Regions from separate parts of the Paenibacillus sp. FSL M7-0134 genome, predicted to be linked through region 1. Evidence: predicted binding sites of a transcription regulator. Region 1 holds the regulator's gene; the other holds the start of a gene.
The links. Region 1 encodes CtsR, which represses protease genes until heat stress. Its sites were predicted from a motif close to ATGGTCAATAAAGGTCAAACA; they were not measured.
Positions count from the first base shown of each region.

Region 1 (10,617 bases):
AGCACTGATTGGGTGCGGGGCCCGCAAGGGTTACCAAGCTCAGTCAAACTCCGAATGCCATAGATTTAGTTCCGGGAGTCAGACAGTGAGTGCTAAGATCCATTGTCGAAAGGGAAACAGCCCAGACCATCAGCTAAGGTCCCCAAGTGTGTGTTAAGTGGGAAAGGATGTGGAGTTGCACAGACAACCAGGATGTTGGCTTAGAAGCAGCCACCATTGAAAGAGTGCGTAATAGCTCACTGGTCGAGTGACTCTGCGCCGAAAATGTAACGGGGCTAAACACACCACCGAAGCTATGGCTTGATGCTTGCATCAGGGGTAGGGGAGCGTTGAATGCGGGTTGAAGGTGTACCGTAAGGAGCGCTGGACTGCATTCAAGTGAGAATGCCGGTATGAGTAACGAAAAGATCTGTGAGAATCAGATCCGCCGAAAGCCTAAGGGTTCCTGAGGAAGGTTCGTCCGCTCAGGGTAAGTCGGGACCTAAGGCGAGGCCGATAGGCGTAGTCGAAGGACAACAGGTCGAAATTCCTGTACCACCGTAATCCGTTATGAGCAATGGGGTGACGCAGTAGGGTAGTGACGCGGACTGATGGATGTCCGTCTAAGCAGTGAGGCTGGTGTGTAGGCAAATCCGCACATCGTAAGGCTGGGCTGTGATGGGGAGCGAAAATTGTAGTAGCGAAGGTCATGATCTCAGACTGCCAAGAAAAGCCTCTAGCCAGGAGAAGGTGCCCGTACCGCAAACCGACACAGGTAGGCGAGAAGAGAATTCTAAGGCGCGCGGAAGAACTCTCGTTAAGGAACTCGGCAAAATGACCCCGTAACTTCGGGAGAAGGGGTGCCTCGGTAGGGTGAATAGCCCGAGGGGGCCGCAGTGAAAAGGCCCAAGCGACTGTTTAGCAAAAACACAGGTCTGTGCGAAGCCGCAAGGCGAAGTATACGGGCTGACGCCTGCCCGGTGCTGGAAGGTTAAGGGGAGTGGTAAGCCTTCGGGCGAAGCTATGAACCGAAGCCCCAGTAAACGGCGGCCGTAACTATAACGGTCCTAAGGTAGCGAAATTCCTTGTCAGGTAAATTCTGACCCGCACGAATGGCGTAACGACTTGGGCGCTGTCTCAACGAGAGATCCGGTGAAATTTTAATACCTGTGAAGATGCAGGTTACCCGCGACAAGACGGAAAGACCCCATGGAGCTTTACTGCAGCTTGATATTGAATTTGGGTACGATCTGTACAGGATAGGTGGGAGCCGTAGAACTTTGAGCGCCAGCTTGAAGGGAGGCATCCTTGGGATACCACCCTGATCGTATCTAGGTTCTAACTTGGTACCGTGATCCGGTGCGAGGACAGTGTCAGGTGGGCAGTTTGACTGGGGCGGTCGCCTCCTAAAGAGTAACGGAGGCGCCCCAAGGTTCCCTCAGAATGGTTGGAAATCATTCGAAGAGTGCAAAGGCAGAAGGGAGCTTGACTGCGAGACCTACAAGTCGAGCAGGGACGAAAGTCGGGCTTAGTGATCCGGTGGTACCGCATGGAAGGGCCATCGCTCAACGGATAAAAGCTACCCTGGGGATAACAGGCTTATCTCCCCCAAGAGTCCACATCGACGGGGAGGTTTGGCACCTCGATGTCGGCTCATCGCATCCTGGGGCTGAAGTAGGTCCCAAGGGTTGGGCTGTTCGCCCATTAAAGCGGTACGCGAGCTGGGTTCAGAACGTCGTGAGACAGTTCGGTCCCTATCTGTCGTGGGCGTAGGAAATTTGAGAGGAGCTGTCCTTAGTACGAGAGGACCGGGATGGACGTACCGCTGGTGTACCAGTTGTTCCGCCAGGAGCACCGCTGGGTAGCTATGTACGGAAGGGATAAGCGCTGAAAGCATCTAAGCGTGAAGCCCCCCTCAAGATGAGATTTCCCAATTAGTAAGACCCCTTGAAGACGACGAGGTAGATAGGTTGGGGGTGGAAGTGCAGTAATGCATGGAGCTGACCAATACTAATCGGTCGAGGGCTTATCCTAAAATAAAACGCAAATAAGTTTCGGATCCAGTTTTCAGGGTGTAACCTTGAAGGTATGTACAAGTGACATATGATAAGCGCATGGCTATTCATTCACACGATAAGTGATGAACCGAATAACCGTACGGTAGAATTTGCACAGCAAATTCATGTTTGGTGGCGATAGCGGAGGGGTTCCACACGTTCCCATCCCGAACACGACCGTTAAGCCCTCCAGCGCCGATGGTACTTGGACCGCAGGGTCCTGGGAGAGTAGGACGTCGCCAAGCAAAAGTGAAAAGGATGATAATCTCAATGAGATTATCATCCTTTTTTTATGTGTTTTTAGATGGCCACCTGCTTCTAAGGTTGACAGAGGGAAGAGGCTTTGCCACACTCTAAGTGTATAATCTTTTTTATGGATGCCCAAGTATACGAGCGAGGTGACGAAGTTATGGAGATCAGACAATTACAACGTGAGGAATTTGAAGCGGCTATTGAATTATCTCAATATGCTTTTCAGTTTACAATGTCCCTGGAGGATCTGGAAAAATCCAAGAAGAAATTCAAACCAAAGCAAACATGGGGAATATTCGACGGACATGACTTGAATGCTAAACTGACTTTGTTACCCCTACAGGTATACATAAACGGTCAGGTTTTTGATATGGGGGGCATTGCTGGTGTGGCAACATGGCCAGAAAAGCGTCGCGGAGGCATGGTGTCACGTTTGTTGACGCATGCGCTTGAAGAAATGAAGTCTGCGGGACAAAGCCTTTCTTTTCTGCATCCATTCTCCTTTGCCTTCTATCGTAAATTTGGATGGGAAACGTATATTGAATATAAAAAGTACGTCATTCCCATTGATAAATTCCCTGCAAAACTTAAAACAGAAGGTACAGTCAAACGCGATGTCAAAGATATTTCAGAACTGGACCAAGTGTATCAAGCGTATGCATCTCGTTATAATGGCACGCTGGTACGAGATAAGGAATGGTGGCAAGAGCGGATTTTAAATGAGAACTATCGAACTGCGGTATATTACTCTGAAACAGGCGATCCTCAGGGATATGCACTATACAAAATTGAAGATAAACAGTTGAATTGTGATGAGTTGGTATATGAAAATGAGACGGCTCGTCGGGCTTTATGGACTTATTTTGCAAATCATGACTCAATGATAGCCCAAGGTAAATTTAATTACGTTCCAGCAGATGACAATCTGCCATTTTTACTCGATGATCCACGAATTCAACAGGAAACTGTGCCTTATTTTATGGGTCGTATTGTGGATGCAGCTGCTTTTATAGAAAGATACCCTTTTGAACAGATTGGAGAAGAAACAAGTTTAACCTTAAATCTGACTGATCGGTATGCTCCATGGAATGATGGATTATGGAGATTAACGATTACTACGGAGGGGCAAGGACATCTGGAGAGAGTGGATATAAGCAATTTATCTGAAAACGCCATAGTAGCTGACTTGAAACTTGGGATTCAGTCACTGACGACTCTGATGCTTGGCTACCAGCAGGCTGATGATCTGTATAAATGGGGGCGTATTGAAGGCAGCAGTGAGTCTGTGTCTGCCCTTAAACGTGTAATACCGGTAAAACAAACGTTCTTATTGGATTTTTTCTGATAAAGGCCCATTTAGTTCTTCTTAGGCTCCATCTTTCAGGGAACATAACTTGTGTGGTTATCATAATTTTCAAAACTCTTTCTGTAATGGGAAGAGTTTTTTTATGGTATTGTATAAAACATAATTAGATTGCGAAAAATGGTATTGACCCCTTGGCAAAAATGAATAATGTGCTATAATATGAATATAGTCAAAGAAAGTCAAAGTCAATCAAGCCTAGTGCGATTCTGTAGAAGTACTATGCTGATGGATTAGCTGTATAAGGTGATTTTGATAGCAAAGAAGTAAATGAGGATCGAAATGATTTGCGTATAGTTAGGAGCTGACTCTTATGAACATAAGAGAAGTGTATGATTAATCGCAAATAAAGGCCACACTAGAGACAAAACGGTACAATTCCAATGGATGTAGATCAGGCAATAGCCTGAATACAGCTTAGATTCGTGACTTTACCGTTTGGTTAAGTTCAATATACGGCGGACTCTGTGGAGCGTGAAATGTACTTGAATACTTGCGTTTCCGTTAGTGGAGGATGATGAAATGCGCAATGTTTCCGATATTATTGAACAATATTTGAAGAGTATATTGCTGGAAAGTCCCCAAGGTTTAGTGGAGATTCAGCGCAATGATCTGGCTGACCGCTTTTCCTGCGTGCCGTCGCAAATTAATTATGTAATTAGCACCCGGTTTACGCTGGAAAAAGGCTATGTGGTGGAAAGTAAACGCGGTGGTGGGGGCTACATTCGTATTCAGCGAATTCAGCTGCCTGCACAGCATGCCATCCATACACATCTTCATCAGAGCATCGGGGAGGAAATAAGCCAATCGGCAGCCGAAGGACTGATTTATCAGTTAGAGGAAGCCCATTTTTTAAGCAAAAGGGAAGCTAATTTAATGAAGGCTGCTTTATCAAGGGATACATTATTACTGAAGCTTCCCTATCGTGATCAACTGCGAGCAAGATTGCTTAAGGCTATGCTGATTTCGTTGCTGGCGACCAAATAGTGTGTGGAAAGAGACTAACGTTTGGATGTAGGGATTGGTATAAATCCTGACATTGAAGGAGGTGCTTTTATGCTGTGCCAAGAATGTAATATGCGGCCGGCAACTTTGCATTTCACCAAAATTGTGAATGGCGAAAAGACAGAGTTTCATATTTGTGAGACGTGTGCCAAGGAAAAAGGGGAGATGATCCCTGGAACACCTAACGGCTTTTCGATTCATAGCTTGTTGTCGGGGATGCTGGATTTTGACTCCAGTACAAAGAGCCAGTCTCCAGGCCACAGTGGTCCGCAGAACCTGCAATGCAAGGATTGTGGCATGACCTATGCACAGTTTAGTAAGCTGGGACGTTTCGGATGCCCGTCGTGCTATCAATATTTTGATAGTCGTCTGGACCCTCTGTTCAAGCGTGTGCATGGCAGTACGAATCATGTTGGTAAAGTTCCGGTTCGCACTGGAGGCCGACTGAAGGTTAAACGGCAAATTGACGATTTGAAAAAAGAGATGCAACAGCATATTGTACAGGAAGAATTTGAATCAGCTGCTGAGCTTAGGGATCAAATCAGAGAGCTTGAAAAAGAAATGACTGAAGAGTAAAGTTTGTGAAGAGTAGGAGGGATGCGTAATGCCCAATATTCGGTTTACGGAGAAGCCGCTAAGTGACTGGATGCGTGGTGATGCTGCGGATTCGGAGATTGTCATTAGCAGCCGGGTGAGAATTGCGCGTAACTTGCAGCATCTGCCTTTTCCCATGCTTGCTACCAATCAGCAGTCGGAAGAAGCACTTCAACGATTGACGGATATCCTTCAGTATGATGATTTAGGCGGTTTTGGTACTTTTCATACGTTGAAAATATCCGAGTTGGATGAGATCGACAAGCAGGTGCTGGTTGAGAAGCATTTGATTAGTCCAAATTTGGCGAACGAATCTCGTAACGGTGCTGTTTTAATTAGCGATGATGAATCGGTTAGTGTTATGATAAACGAAGAGGATCATCTGCGTATCCAGTGCTTATATCCGGGATGTCAGGTTAGGGAAGCTTGGGAACGCGCTATGATTATTGATGATGCATTTGAAGCGCATGTTGATTATGCATTTGATGATCGGAGAGGTTTTCTGACCAGTTGTCCGACGAATGTCGGCACAGGTATGAGAGCTTCGGTGATGATGCATTTGCCTGCATTAGTTATGACTCATCAAATCAATCGTATATTGTCTGCTGTTTCACAGGTAGGTCTTACAGTTCGTGGCATTTACGGTGAAGGCAGCGAAGCGGTCGGAAATTTGTTTCAGGTATCTAATCAGATTACACTGGGACAAACCGAAGCGGAGATTATTGAGAATCTACATGGCGTGGTGCTACAAATTATTGAGCACGAGCGTTCTGCCAGAGAAAGGCTAATGAATGAATCTATGCTGCGAATTACAGATCGGGTGATGCGTTCATTCGGTATTTTGTCATATGCAGCAGTATTGGATTCCAAGGAGGCTGCACAGCGGCTATCCGATGTACGTCTTGGCGTAGATTTAGGGATTTTGGAGCGTCCTTCCACCGCAGCGATGAATGAGCTGAATGTGATGACACAACCCGGGTTCCTGCAAAAAAGCTTTGGGGATAAAATGAATACCGAAGAGCGCGATATGTACCGGGCGAAGCTGATCCGGCAAAAATTAGGCACAACCCTTTAATATATAGAATGATCTGAAATACACACTGTGGAGGTGCAGGATATATGATGTTTGGAAGATTTACGGAACGTGCACAGAAAGTGCTTGCTTTGGCTCAGGAAGAAGCTGTTCGATTGGGACACAACAACATTGGCACAGAGCACATTTTGCTAGGCCTCATTCGTGAAGGTGAAGGAATAGCCGCGAAAGCCTTAATCGGTTTAGGGCTGGGACTGGAAAAAATCCAGGATGAAGTGGAAACGCTGATTGGACGCGGTCAAGAGCAACCGACGAACATTGCCTATACTCCACGCGCCAAAAAAGTCATCGAACTGTCTATGGATGAAGCCCGCAAACTGGGCCATACCTATGTAGGTACAGAACATATTTTGCTTGGTCTTATTCGTGAAGGTGAAGGCGTAGCAGCGCGTGTACTGAACAACTTGGGCATCAGTCTGAACAAAGCGCGTCAGCAAGTGCTTCAATTGCTCGGCAGCAGCGAGGCTGTTTCCAGCCATCACGGTGCTCCAGCTAATGTCAGCACGCCAACTCTGGACAGTCTGGCACGCGATCTGACGGCATCTGCGAAGGAAAACAACCTGGACCCTGTTATTGGGCGTAGCAAGGAAATTGAACGCGTAATTCAGGTGCTCAGCCGCCGTACAAAGAACAATCCGGTTCTGATCGGTGAGCCTGGGGTAGGTAAAACAGCGATTGCCGAAGGATTGGCCCAAAAAATTATAGCAAATGAGATTCCCGAAACGTTACGCGACAAGCGCGTAATGACACTGGATATGGGTTCTGTGGTAGCAGGCACCAAGTATCGTGGTGAATTCGAGGATCGTTTGAAAAAAATTATGGACGAGATTCGTCAAGCGGGTAATATCGTATTGTTCATTGATGAGCTGCATACGCTGATTGGTGCTGGTGGAGCGGAAGGCGCAATTGATGCGTCCAACATCCTTAAGCCTGCTCTGGCACGTGGCGAGCTGCAATGCATCGGTGCGACCACGCTGGATGAATACCGCAAATATATTGAGAAAGATGCTGCTTTGGAGCGTCGTTTTCAACCAATTACAGTGGATCAGCCTTCTCCAGAAGAGGCGATTCAAATCTTGTACGGCCTGCGTGACCGTTACGAAGCGCATCACCGTGTAAAGATCACAGATGAGGCTATTGAAGCGGCTGTAAAATTGTCAGATCGTTATATCACCGACCGCTTCCTGCCAGATAAGGCTATTGACCTTATTGATGAAGCGGGCTCCAAAGTAAGGCTGAATTCTTACACTGTACCGCCAAACCTGAAACAGCTGGAAAACCGTCTGGAAGATATCCGTAAGGAAAAGGATTCAGCGGTACAAAGTCAGGAGTTTGAAAAAGCGGCAGCGTTGCGTGATACAGAGCAAAAAATCCGTGAAGAGCTAGACGTGACGAAAAACCAATGGAAAGAACAACAGGGTCGTACAGATTCTGAAGTTACACCAGAGGATATCGCTCAGGTCGTTGCAATCTGGACAGGTGTTCCAGTCAGCAAGCTGAAAGAGGAAGAAACACACCGCTTGTTGAATATGGAAGAGTTGCTGCATGAGCGGGTAATTGGACAGGATGAAGCAGTTAAGGCAGTAAGCCGGGCGATTCGCCGGGCACGTGCCGGACTGAAAGATCCGAAGCGTCCAATTGGTTCCTTTATTTTCCTCGGCCCAACTGGGGTTGGTAAAACAGAATTGGCACGCGCCTTGGCTGAATCCATGTTTGGAGATGAAAATGCGGTTATCCGTATTGATATGTCCGAATATATGGAGAAGCACTCCACGTCCCGTCTGGTAGGAGCACCTCCAGGGTACGTTGGATATGAAGAAGGCGGTCAGCTGACTGAGAAGGTACGTCGTAAGCCATACTCTGTTGTGTTGCTGGATGAAATTGAAAAAGCACACCCAGAAGTATTCAATATTCTTCTGCAAGTGCTGGAAGATGGTCGTCTAACAGATTCCAAAGGTCGTGTCGTCGATTTCCGTAACACACTCATCATCCTAACATCTAATGTTGGTGCACAGGCGATTAAACGTAACTCCACGCTTGGTTTTACAGCTGTAGTGGACGCTGGGGCGGATTACGATAATATGAAGGGCAAAGTGATGGATGAACTGAAGAAAAGCTTCCGTCCTGAGTTCTTGAACCGGATTGATGAAATTATCGTTTTCCATTCTCTCGAAGAAAAACATATTGCCGAAATTGTGTCACTCATGTCTGAGGAGCTGCGTAAGCGTCTGAATGAGTATGAGGTGGACTTCGAGTTGACAGACAACGCTAAAAAATTCCTTGCCAAGGAAGGCTTTGATCCAGCGTATGGTGCGCGTCCATTGCGTCGTGCAATCCAGAAGCATATTGAAGATCGCCTGTCCGAGGAACTGTTGACTGGCAACATTACTAAGGGTGACTCTCTCTTCATTGATGAGGAGAATGGTGCATTGACTGTAACGAAAAAGGATAATGTATCTGCCAAGTCCTAAAGCAGTTTACTAAATAAATAGTAGAAAAGGGTGTCTCGCAGGCTGGAAAGCTATTGCGAAGACACCCTTTTTATGTATAAAACACGGTGAAATGGTTGGGTAAATGCTTTGGGAAAGTTTGTGATATTGCTTTACGTCCGCCAAGCTTCAATGGTAAACTTTTATTGTTACAGCTCTTTCTGGGCTGTATGAACATAAATTTGACATTATCGTCGTCAATAAGGAGCCCAGGAATAAAGTATGGCTAAAGTGAAAACTAAATTTTCCTGTACGGAATGTGGTTATGAATCGCCCAAATGGTACGGAAAATGTCCTGGATGCCAGGCGTGGAATTCCATGGTCGAAGAAACGGAAAGCGTTGTAAAAACTCAAGGAATGGGGTCTTCCCTTCTTACTCATAGCACAAAAGACAAGCCACTGCCTATTATAGAGGTGGAGAGTGGCAAAGAAACACGAATTTTGACGGGAATTGGCGAATTGAATCGAGTACTCGGTGGAGGTGTGGTGCCGGGTTCACTCGTTTTGGTGGGCGGTGATCCGGGAATCGGTAAATCTACGCTTATGCTGCAAACATCTAATGAGCTAGCTTTAACTGGTTTAAAGGTGCTGTACGTGTCTGGTGAGGAATCTGTCCGTCAAACGAAACTACGTGCAGATCGGCTCGGTGCCTTGTCCCCCAGCCTATACGTATTATGTGAGACGAATTTGGAGACGATTGAAGAAGCGGTGGACAGCTTGAAGCCGGAATTTTTGGTCATCGACTCGATACAGACCGTATATTTGCCTGAGGTGACGAGTGCACCAGGTAGTGTGGCTCAGGTGCGGGAGTGTACTTCACGCTTTATGCGAATTGCCAAGGGGCTAGGTATTGCTACGGTATTGGTAGGACATGTGACCAAGGAAGGGGCCATTGCAGGTCCACGTTTGTTGGAACATATGGTTGATTGTGTGCTTTATTTTGAAGGAGAGCGTCATCATACGTATCGGCTTTTGCGTGCAGTTAAAAACCGTTTCGGTTCTACAAATGAAATTGGTATTTTTGAAATGGCTGAAAGCGGTTTGCGTGAGGTGTCAAATCCTTCTGAACTATTCCTGTCTGAACGACCACTGGGGGTAGCGGGTTCTACTGTTGTAGCCAGTATGGAAGGAACCCGACCTGTATTGGTTGAACTGCAAGCATTGATTGCAGCTACGCATTTTCCATCTCCGCGCCGAATGGGCACAGGAGTCGATCATCATCGAATGGGATTAATCATAGCCGTGCTAGAAAAGCGGATGGGCATGTTTTTGCAAAACCAGGACGCCTATCTCAACGTAGCTGGAGGCGTGAAGTTGGATGAACCGGCGGTGGATTTGGCTATAGCTGTGAGCATTGCTTCCAGCTTTAGGGATGCTCCTACCAAGCCGTACGACGTGATTTTTGGCGAGGTGGGACTGACAGGTGAGGTGCGTGCGGTATCCCGAGCAGAACAGCGAGTACGGGAAGCGGAGAAACTAGGTTTCAAACGGGTGATCATGCCGGAGAAAAGCTTGAAGGGCTGGACACATCCGAAAGGGATTCAAATTATAGGAGTAGGAACGGTGGCAGATGCACTGGCAGCCGCATTAGATTAGGGGGCATTGAGAATGAAAGAAGCGAGCCAACTGGATAAAATGAACGATTTGCTGCGGCTTGTGGCACCGGGAACTCCCTTTCGCGACGGGTTGGAAAACGTTTTGCGTGCCAAAACGGGTGCTCTTCTGGTCGTTGGCTATAGCCCAGAAGTTATGGAAGTGGTGGATGGCGGTTTCTCCATTAATTGT
Region 1 covers NZ_JBBOXV010000001.1:386,815-397,431, reverse strand. The annotation lists rRNA gene NSQ58_RS01755 (23S ribosomal RNA) at 1-2,013, shown strand, start outside; rRNA gene rrf (5S ribosomal RNA) at 2,165-2,281, shown strand; gene NSQ58_RS01745 (GNAT family N-acetyltransferase) at 2,446-3,633, shown strand; gene NSQ58_RS01740 (CtsR family transcriptional regulator) at 4,174-4,638, shown strand; gene NSQ58_RS01735 (UvrB/UvrC motif-containing protein) at 4,708-5,232, shown strand; gene NSQ58_RS01730 (protein arginine kinase) at 5,261-6,325, shown strand; gene clpC (ATP-dependent protease ATP-binding subunit ClpC) at 6,370-8,814, shown strand; gene radA (DNA repair protein RadA) at 9,055-10,428, shown strand; gene disA (DNA integrity scanning diadenylate cyclase DisA) at 10,441-10,617, shown strand, end outside.

Region 2 (10,617 bases), 940 kb from region 1:
TTTGTTGAATATAGAGACTGTATTAAGTTCAAACTATAAATAATTAAAATCCCCGTGGTCATGCTCTGTTTCGGAAATTTGTACGCTTGGCTGCAACCTTTTTCCGTCTTTTCCGTCTGGAAGGTACAAACATTTTCAAGAAAGAGGTTGAATTCAATGAGACTTTGGACAAAAACAGTAGCCACGGCAGTTCTCGCAGGAGCATTAATGGCAGGGGGAGTAGCAGGCGGATTATGGACGGGGGCAGATCGTGCTTATGCTGCGTCAACAGCTTCGACGGTAAACGGTGTAATTAATGTGACTGGAAGCGGGGAAGTATTGGCGAAGCCCGATATTGCTTATCTCTCTATCGGTGTACAATCGGAAGGGAATACGGCAGCTGCTGCTCAAAAAGCCAATGCTACAAAATTGAACAAGGTTACACAACTGCTGAAAGAAAAGTGGAGCATTAGCGCAGATGACATTCAGACCAGCCAGTTTTATGTACAGCCTAACTACACCTATAACGAAAAAGAAGGGCAGAAGCTCAAAGGCTACACTGCCAACCATACACTTTCCGTCAAATACCGCGATTTGGATAAAATCGGTCAGTTGTTGGATGAGGCGACCAAGTCCGGAGCCAATAACGTAGATAATGTACGTTTTTCCGTGGAAGATCCTTCGACTTATGAAGAAGAAGCCATTACTAAGGCATTGGGAAGCGCACAATCTAAAGCCAGTGCTGTAGCTAAGGCAGCCAAACGAGGGTTAGGTGTCCTTGTGAGTGTGACGGTAGATGGCGGAGAAGCACAAATCTTTACACAACGTGAAAATGCCATGTCAAAATCGCTCTTGGACGTAGCAGGTGGCGGGACAGAGATACAATCGGGGCAAGTAACAGTGAAAGTTCAGGTGTCGGCTCAATACGAAATGAACTAATATAGATCATCAAACGAAGCCACAAGCGGCCTGCATCATGTGCAGGCTGGCTTGCTGGCTTTTTTTGTATACCGAAACCTTTTTGTAATGAGTCTGTCATAGCTAAGGGTTATTAGGTGTACATATTGAAATCGGAGAGTGTACAGATTGTAAACTACATACAATAGGGTATAGATATAATAATAAAAGTAGTTATCACACATAGACAATACAGATCATTAACAGGAGGAATATTTAATATGAGTAAGCATGCAAAAAAATGGGGTTCAGCACTGCTGGCGGCAGGGATTTTCGCAGGAGTCACAGCTGTTCCCGTTTCCTATATCCAGGCAGCATCGACGAAACAGCAGCAAGCGACAACACAGCAACCAGGAATCACCATCCAATGGAATGGTAAAACGTTGCCCGCTAAAGGTGTCCAAGTGAACGGGAGTACAATGATTCCGGTGGCCGCACTGCGCGACAGCTTGGGGATTCCAGTAAGCTATGATGCGAAAACAGCGACATATACCGTAGGTAGCGGGTACAATAAACTTTACATTATGGCTTCTTCCTCGGATGCCTACGTCAACGTCAATGGAATCAATACACGTAGTATGGATGCCAAACAGATCGCTGGGAAGCTATACATTCCTATGAGTTTGCTGAAAGACTATCTGGGCATAGATGCTCAATGGAATGCAGCTCAGAAAACAGTAACGCTGAGTAAAAGCCAGCTAAATCCGATTACAATTGCGTCTCAAACACTTCCAGCTTCGAGTAGTGCGAAGGTGTCCTACAAGATTAAGTACCCGCAAATCAGCGGTAGCCAGCTGAATTCTGAGGCTCAACAGGCCATTAACAATGTGCTTAAAAAGCATGCAGAAGGTATATTGGCAGCAGGCAAAAAGATGATGGCTGAGGGAGAGGCTACAACAGAAAGACCGTATGAGTTTGGAAATGATTTTGCGATTGCCTATAACAAAGATGGTATTCTGAGTGTGATTATGCAGGACTACTCGTATACGGGTGGCGCACATGGCATGACGGCACGTAAAGGATATACGTTTTCGCTAGCTGATGGTAAACTGCAGCAATTGTCTGACGTATTGAAGGCAAATCCGAACTACAAAAAGTTCCTCAATGCTGATTTGAAGAAAAAAATCGATGCACTTCAGGCTGGCGAAGGATTCGGCAAATTTAAAGAGCTGGCGGCAGATCAGAATTTTTATGTGACGAACAGTGGAGTAACAATCGTGTTTGATTTGTATGATTATGCGCCATACGCGTATGGAATTCCTGAGTTCACCTACTCGTTCGGTCAACTGCTGCCTCAAGGTGGAAAGCCTTTTGCGGGACAGAATGAATAGTAGAAATAAATAAGTCCAATTGTCTATAACCTAAAAAACAATAAAGCAAAAAAGCTGCCTACCGGATAAGGACATCCGGAGCAGCTTTTTCATTTACCAGTTATCGAAAGAGGTAAATTTCTTCTCTTATACACCTTCTGGAGAGGAGCTAGTTAGCACTTTATCAATAATACCGTATTCCTTGGCATCATCAGCAGACATGAAGTAGTCACGGTCTGTATCTTTTTCAATGCGCTCCAGTGGTTGGCCTGTGCGATCTGCGAGAATGCGGTTCAGTTTATCACGCATTTTCAGAATGCGGCGTGCGCGGATTTCGATATCCGTTGCCTGACCTTGTGCACCACCCAGGGGTTGGTGAATCATAATTTCACTGTTTGGCAAAGCGAAACGTTTACCTTTGGCGCCTGCATTCAGCAAAAACGCGCCCATGGAAGCCGCCATACCTACGCAAATCGTAGATACGTCAGGTTTAATGTATTGCATCGTATCGAAAATGGCCATACCAGCTGTAATGGAACCGCCAGGGCTGTTAATATACAAGTGAATATCTTTTTCAGGATCTTCGGCAGCCAAAAACAGCATTTGCGCAATTATAGAGTTGGCTACAACGTCATTGACGTCCGAGCCTAACAAAATAATGCGATCCTTTAACAGTCTGGAATAAATGTCATAGGCGCGTTCGCCGCGGTTACTTTGTTCTACTACCATAGGAACATAGCTCACGTCAAAAAACCTCCCTTAAATATCGTTAGTGGATTTGGTGGACATGCCGATTACACGTCCCTTATTTATAAACTGTTACCGTAATAACCACATGATAAACAATTTCAAACAAAAAGTCAAAGAAAGTCAAACTAATGATTAAAAAAAAGAGCCCTCAGCGCTCTTATTGGTTAAAACATTATATAGAAGCATCTAAGCGTTCATTTAAAATGGCGCGCCCGCGAGGAATCGAACCTCGATCTCAGGCTCCGGAGGCCTACGTCATATCCGTTGGACCACGGGCGCATAGTTGATTCAATGCAAACAACTAACTAATTAAACAGCTAATTGGAAACAAAGATGATTATATGATATACAGCAGTGAATTGCAAGCTTTTATTAAATGCGCATATTCAGATAAATGGTTGAGAAATATAGGTTCAGATAGACTTGCATATGGAGCAAATATTGGTTAAGATATACGTGGGACTTAAAAAGTTATCCCGGGACGTTTTGAGACCAGTTAGAGATAGAGCATTAGAGACAGAACTTAGAAGTGTGCGGGAGTGGAAAGCATGCGAAAGATATTAGAAATACAGAAGCAGCTTCTGCCCGACCTCATGGATGTTTTGAAAAAAAGGTACACGATCCTGCATCAGATTATGCTGTCCGATGTTGTTGGACGCAGAACACTGGCAGCTTCACTGAACATGACTGAGCGCGTGTTGCGCGCCGAAACCGATCTTCTTAAAGCTCAGGGGCTAATTGAGATTGAGAGTGTAGGCATGAAGGTGAGCAAAGCAGGACTGGATCTGCTGGAACAGCTGGAGCCGATTGCGAACAACTTGTTCGGCCTGTCCCAATTGGAGGACCAGATTCGTCAAGCCTATGGTTTGAGGAAGGTGGTTGTCGTTCCAGGGGATTCGGATGCTTCTCCGTTAACAAAGCAGGAGCTGGGGCGCGCTGGAGCAAAAGCGTTGCTGAGTGTTATGGACGACGAGGATGTGGTCGCTGTAACAGGTGGCACGACAATTGCCGACGTGGCGGAACAACTGGCACTACCTTCTAATGGCCCACTTAAGGGTGGGTGGTTTGTACCGGCACGCGGGGGTTTGGGAGAAAGCATGGAAATGCAGGCCAACACAATTGCTTCCACAATGGCTCGCAAGGTAGGCGCTCAATACCGTCTGCTCCATGTACCGGATTTGCTCAGCAATCATGCTTACAACTCCTTGCTTGAAGATACGAACATTCAGGATATATTGAACCTGATTCGCGAGAGTCGTATCATCATTCACGGGATAGGCAACGCCATAGCGATGGCACATAGACGTAAACTTGATCCCGAAACCTTTGCCCAGATCAGCAGTGAAGGAGCGGTAGCCGAATCGTTTGGTTATTACTTTAACGAAGATGGCGTCGTTGTTCACAGAATGCTGACGCTTGGACTCCGATTGGAGGACATTAGGCGTACCGATACGGTTCTAGGTGTAGCTGGAGGCAAAAACAAGGCGGCCGCTATTCATGCGGTACTGCGTTTCGGGCAAGAGGACATTCTAGTCACCGACGAAGGCGCTGCTGTTGAGATTGTAAGTCGTTATTTAAATGATTAATATAGGATTTATGAATAGTGTTGTCTTGACGGGCTTTCGGGTCTGTCTTGAATATATAAAACTAAACTAAACGAACTTTGGGAGGAACTCACTCATGACAGTTAAAGTTGGTATTAACGGTTTCGGACGTATTGGACGCCTTGCTTTCCGCCGGATTCAAAACGTGGAAGGTATTGAAGTAGTAGCAATCAATGACTTGACAGATTCCAAAATGTTGGCACATTTGTTGAAATATGATACAACACAAGGTAATTTCCAAGGACAAGTAGAAGTACATGACGGCTTCTTCAAAGTAAACGGTAAAGAAGTTAAAGTTTTGGCTAACCGCAACCCTGAAGAACTGCCTTGGGGAGACCTGGGTGTAGACATCGTTCTGGAATGTACAGGTTTCTTCACAACTAAAGAAGCTGCTGAGAAACATTTGAAAGGCGGCGCTAAAAAAGTTGTTATCTCCGCTCCAGCTACTGGCGACATGAAAACTGTCGTTTACAACGTAAACCATGAAATTCTGGACGGAACTGAAACTGTAATCTCCGGTGCTTCTTGCACAACAAACTGCCTGGCTCCTATGGCTAAAACACTGCAAGATAAATTTGGTATCGTTGAAGGTTTGATGACTACAATTCATGCTTACACTGGCGACCAAAACACTTTGGATGCTCCACATGCTAAAGGTGACTTCCGTCGTGCTCGTGCAGCAGCTGAAAACATCATCCCTAACACAACTGGTGCTGCTAAAGCAATCGGTTTGGTTATCCCTGAGTTGAAAGGTAAATTGGATGGCGCGGCTCAACGTGTTCCAGTACCTACAGGTTCCCTGACTGAGCTGGTAACAGTTCTGGAGAAAAACGTAACTGCTGAAGAAATCAACGCTGCGATGAAAGAAGCATCCGATCCTGAAACTTATGGATACACTGAAGATCAAATCGTTTCTTCCGACATCAAAGGTCTTACTTTCGGTTCTTTGTTTGATGCAACTCAAACTAAAGTTCTGACTGTTGGCGACAAACAACTGGTGAAAACTGTAGCTTGGTATGACAATGAAATGTCTTACACTGCACAATTGATCCGCACGTTGGAATACTTCGCAAAACTGGCTAAATAAGAACAGTCTTATTGAGCAACATCATAGAGCGGAAACAGGTTATTGTTTCCGCTCTTTATATATCAAATGTGCCTTGAATTCCTGATTCGTAAAATTATAAGGGTGCGGAGGAATATGGAGATGAACAAAAAGAGCGTACGTGATATAGAACTGAATGGAAAACGGGTGTTTGTTCGTGTAGATTTTAACGTTCCGGTTGAGGACGGTAAAATTACGGATGACAAGCGTATTCGTGAAACCTTGCCAACCATTAACTACCTGATTGAAAAAGGTGCAAAAGTTATTTTGGCGAGTCACTTTGGACGTCCAAAAGGTCAGGTTGTTGAATCCATGCGTCTGACTCCTGTTGGCGTACGTTTGTCTGAGCTGCTGAAAAAACCAGTAGTTAAAGTGGACGAATCGGTAGGCGAAGCTGTTAAAGCGAAAGTGGCTGAACTGCAAAACGGCGACGTGCTGTTGCTTGAAAATGTACGTTTCTATGCAGGGGAAGAAAAGAATGATCCTGAATTGGCGAAGCAATTTGCTGAATTGGCCGACGTTTTCGTGAATGACGCATTTGGTGCAGCACACCGTGCTCATGCTTCCACAGAAGGTATCGCGCATCTTCTTCCGGCTGTTTCCGGCTTGCTGATGGAGAAAGAATTGTCTGTAATCGGTAAAGCTCTTTCAAACCCAGATCGTCCTTTTACAGCCATTATCGGCGGTTCCAAGGTAAAAGACAAAATCGACGTGATTGACAACCTGCTGAACATTGCAGATAACGTAATCATTGGCGGTGGTTTGGCTTATACATTCTTCAAAGCTCAAGGTCATGAAGTGGGTCAATCCCTACTGGATGAATCCAAACTGGACGTAGCTCTTGGATTTATCGAAAAAGCGAAGAAGCTCGGCAAAAACTTCTACCTTCCGGTTGATATTGTTGTATCTGACGATTTCAGCGCTACGGCGAACACAAACATTGTGGATATCGACGGCATTCCTTCAGATTGGGAAGGCGTGGATATCGGACCGAAAACACGTAAAATCTATGCAGATGTGATCAAAAACTCCAAATTGGTTGTTTGGAATGGACCAATGGGTGTATTTGAAATCGAACCTTTCGCTGGTGGTACTCGTGAAGTAGCGGAAGCTTGCGCAACAACAGAAGCATACACCATCATTGGTGGCGGTGATTCTGCGGCTGCGGCTGAAAAATTCCACTTGGCTGACAAAATGGATCATATCTCCACTGGCGGCGGCGCATCTCTGGAATTTATGGAAGGCAAAGCACTTCCGGGTGTTGTTGCACTGAACGATAAATAATCAAACGCACTATGCGTGAATAAAGCTTTAGGGCACCTAATAGTTAGGAGTTGAAACCATTGAGAACACCGATTATCGCGGGTAACTGGAAGATGTTTAAAACCGTACCAGAAGCTAAAACTTTCATCGAAGAGATCAAAGGCAAAGCAGAGGTTGCAGGAGTGGAAAGCGTGATTTGCGCACCATTTACGAATCTTCCTGCTCTGGTTGAAGCAGTAAAAGGCACGTCTATTAAAATTGGCGCACAAAACCTGCATTTTGCAGAAGATGGTGCATTTACAGGTGAAATTAGCGGTGGAATGCTGAAAGATCTGGGCGTAGACTACGTTGTGATCGGACACTCCGAGCGTCGTGAATATTTTAATGAAACAGACGAAACGGTGAACAAAAAGGTTCATGCGGCATTCCGTCATGACCTGACTCCAATCGTATGTGTAGGCGAAAAGCTGGAAGATCGTGAAGCTGGACAAACTAAAGAGGTTGTAAAAGTGCAAACTGTAGCAGCTTTTGCTGGTTTGGCTAAGGATCAGGCTGCACAAGTAGTTGTTGCTTATGAGCCAATCTGGGCCATCGGAACAGGCAAATCCTCCACTTCGCAGGATGCGAATGAAGTGATTTCCTATATCCGTAGTCTGATTAAAGAGCTGTATGATGAAAATACAGCAAATGCTGTACGTATTCAGTATGGTGGCAGTGTAAAACCTGAAAATGTTACTGAGTACCTGGGTCAAAGCGATATCGACGGCGCGCTTGTGGGCGGTGCCAGTCTTCAACCGGCGTCGTACATCGCGCTTGTTGAGGGGGCGAAGTAAGATGACAGCACCAAAACCGGTAGCTTTAATTATTATGGACGGGTTCGGATTGCGTGACACCGTAGAAGGTAATGCGGTTGCGCAGGCCAACAAACCGAATTACGACCGGTATTTACAACAGTATCCTCATACAACGCTGACGGCTTCTGGCGAAGCAGTGGGTCTGCCTGAAGGACAAATGGGTAACTCCGAAGTAGGTCACTTGAACATCGGCGCAGGCCGAATTGTATATCAAGACTTGACTCGTATTTCGAAGTCCATTCGTGACGGCGAGTTCTACGACAATGAAACACTGGTTAAAGCAGTGCAACATGCTAAGAAGAACAACACGAAACTTCACCTGTACGGACTGTTGTCTGACGGCGGCGTGCATAGCCATATCAGCCATCTGTTCGCTATGCTGGACTTGGCGAAAAAAGAAGGCTTAACTGAAGTGTACATTCATGCTTTCATGGATGGACGCGACGTTATGCCTGACAGCGGCGTAGGCTTCATGCAGCAACTGATCGCCAAAATTCAAGAAGTGGGCGTAGGCAAAATTGCGACTGTACAAGGACGCTATTATGCTATGGACCGCGACAAACGTTGGGAACGTGTGGAGAAATCTTACCGTGCAATCGTATACGGAGAAGGCCCTCAATACACAGATCCAATGGAAGCATTGAAAGAATCGTATGAAAAATCAGTGTTCGACGAATTTGTGGAGCCAACGGTTATTGTGAAGGCTGACGGAAGTCCTGTAGGGCTGGTCGAAAGCAATGACTCTGTTATCTTCCTCAATTTCCGTCCTGACCGTGCGATTCAACTGTCTCAGGTATTTACAAACGCGGACTTCCGTGGTTTTGACCGTGGCCCGAAATTGCCTAAAGATTTGCACTTTGTTTGCCTGACGTTGTTCAGCGAAACGGTTGAAGGCTTTGTAGCTTACGAACCGAAAAACCTGGATAACACGTTTGGTGAAGTGTTGGTTCAAAACAACAAAAAGCAATTGCGTATTGCTGAGACTGAAAAATATCCGCACGTTACTTTCTTTTTCAGTGGCGGACGTGATGTGGAGCTTCCTGGCGAAACTCGTATTTTGATCAACTCGCCTAAAGTGGCTACATATGACTTGCAGCCGGAAATGAGTGCGTATGAAGTAGCGGATGCTGCTGTTAAGGAAATCGAAGCCGACAAGCATGATGCGATTATCCTGAACTTTGCCAATCCGGATATGGTTGGACACTCCGGTATGCTGGAGCCAACAATTAAGGCGGTAGAGACGACGGATGAATGTGTTGGACGTGTTGTAGATGCGGTTAAAGCCAAAGGCGGCGTGGTTATTATCATTGCTGACCATGGTAACGCGGATATGGAAATTGATGAGCAGGGACGTCCGTTCACAGCTCACACAACTAATCCGGTTCCGTTCATTTTGACTGACGAAAATATCGTTTTGCGTGAGCATGGAATACTGGCTGACGTAGCTCCAACGCTTCTGGATTTGATGCAACTTCCGCAACCTGCGGAAATGACAGGAAAATCTATGATTGCATCCCGCAAGTAAGCTTGATTTAATAAGTATAGGCTTGACCAATAAATCATGATTCACAAAGGAGATTAAGTACAAATGACTATTATTTCTGACGTGTACGCTCGCGAAGTCCTCGACTCCCGTGGTAACCCAACGGTTGAAGTTGAAGTATATCTGGAATCCGGTGCTATCGGTAGTGCTATCGTTCCTTCCGGTGCCTCCACAGGCGCTCACGAAGCTGTAGAGCTTCGTGATAACGATAAATCCCGTTACCTGGGTAAAGGCGTTCTGCAAGCTGTTAAAAACGTGAACGAAATTATTGCTCCTGAAGTAATCGGCTTGGATGCTGTGAACCAAGTAGAAATCGACACGCTGATGATCAAATTGGACGGTACACATAACAAAGGTAAATTGGGTGCAAACGCAATTCTGGCTGTATCCATGGCTGTAGCTCGCGCTGCTGCTGAAGCTCTGGGCTTGCCACTGTACACTTACCTGGGCGGATTCAATGCTAAACAATTGCCAGTGCCAATGATGAACATCGTTAACGGTGGCGCTCATGCCGACAATAACGTTGACGTACAAGAGTTCATGGTTCTGCCTGTAGGCGCTCCTACATTCAAAGAAGCTCTGCGTGTAGGCGCAGAAATCTTCCACAACCTGAAATCCGTACTGAACTCCAAAGGTTTGAACACAGCTGTTGGTGATGAAGGTGGTTTTGCTCCTAACTTCAAATCTAACGAAGAAGCTCTGTCCACTATTATCGAAGCGATCGAAAAAGCTGGTTACAAACCAGGTGTTGACGTATTCCTCGGTATGGACGTTGCCTCCACTGAGTTCTTCAAAGATGGAAAATACACTTTGGAAGGCGAAGGCAAATCCTTCACTTCTGCTGAGTTCGTTGACCTGCTTGCTTCTTGGGTTGATAAATACCCAATCATCACTATTGAAGATGGTTGCTCCGAAGATGACTGGGAAGGTTGGAAATTGCTCACTGAAAAATTGGGCAACAAAATCCAATTGGTTGGTGACGACCTGTTCGTAACAAACACAGAGCGTCTGGCTAAAGGTATCGATGAAAACATCGGTAACTCCATCCTGATCAAAGTAAACCAAATCGGTACGCTGACTGAAACTTTCGATGCTATCGAATTGGCTAAACGCGCAGGATACACAGCTGTTATCTCTCACCGTTCCGGTGAATCCGAAGACAGCACAATCGCTGATATCGCTGTTGCAACAAATGCAGGCCAAATTAAAACAGGTGCTCCTTCCCGTACTGACCGTATTGCGAAGTACAACC
Region 2 covers NZ_JBBOXV010000001.1:1,324,819-1,335,435, forward strand. The annotation lists gene NSQ58_RS05835 (SIMPL domain-containing protein) at 157-918, shown strand; gene NSQ58_RS05840 (PdaC/SigV domain-containing protein) at 1,158-2,267, shown strand; gene clpP (ATP-dependent Clp endopeptidase proteolytic subunit ClpP) at 2,394-2,990, opposite strand; tRNA gene NSQ58_RS05850 (tRNA-Arg) at 3,201-3,275, opposite strand; gene NSQ58_RS05855 (sugar-binding transcriptional regulator) at 3,545-4,582, shown strand; gene gap (type I glyceraldehyde-3-phosphate dehydrogenase) at 4,677-5,687, shown strand; gene NSQ58_RS05865 (phosphoglycerate kinase) at 5,808-6,989, shown strand; gene tpiA (triose-phosphate isomerase) at 7,049-7,801, shown strand; gene gpmI (2,3-bisphosphoglycerate-independent phosphoglycerate mutase) at 7,803-9,347, shown strand; gene eno (phosphopyruvate hydratase) at 9,411-10,617, shown strand, end outside.
Region 2: clpP (ATP-dependent Clp endopeptidase proteolytic subunit ClpP) is a predicted target of CtsR. The motif match lies at 3,103-3,123, and genes of this name have one in related genera.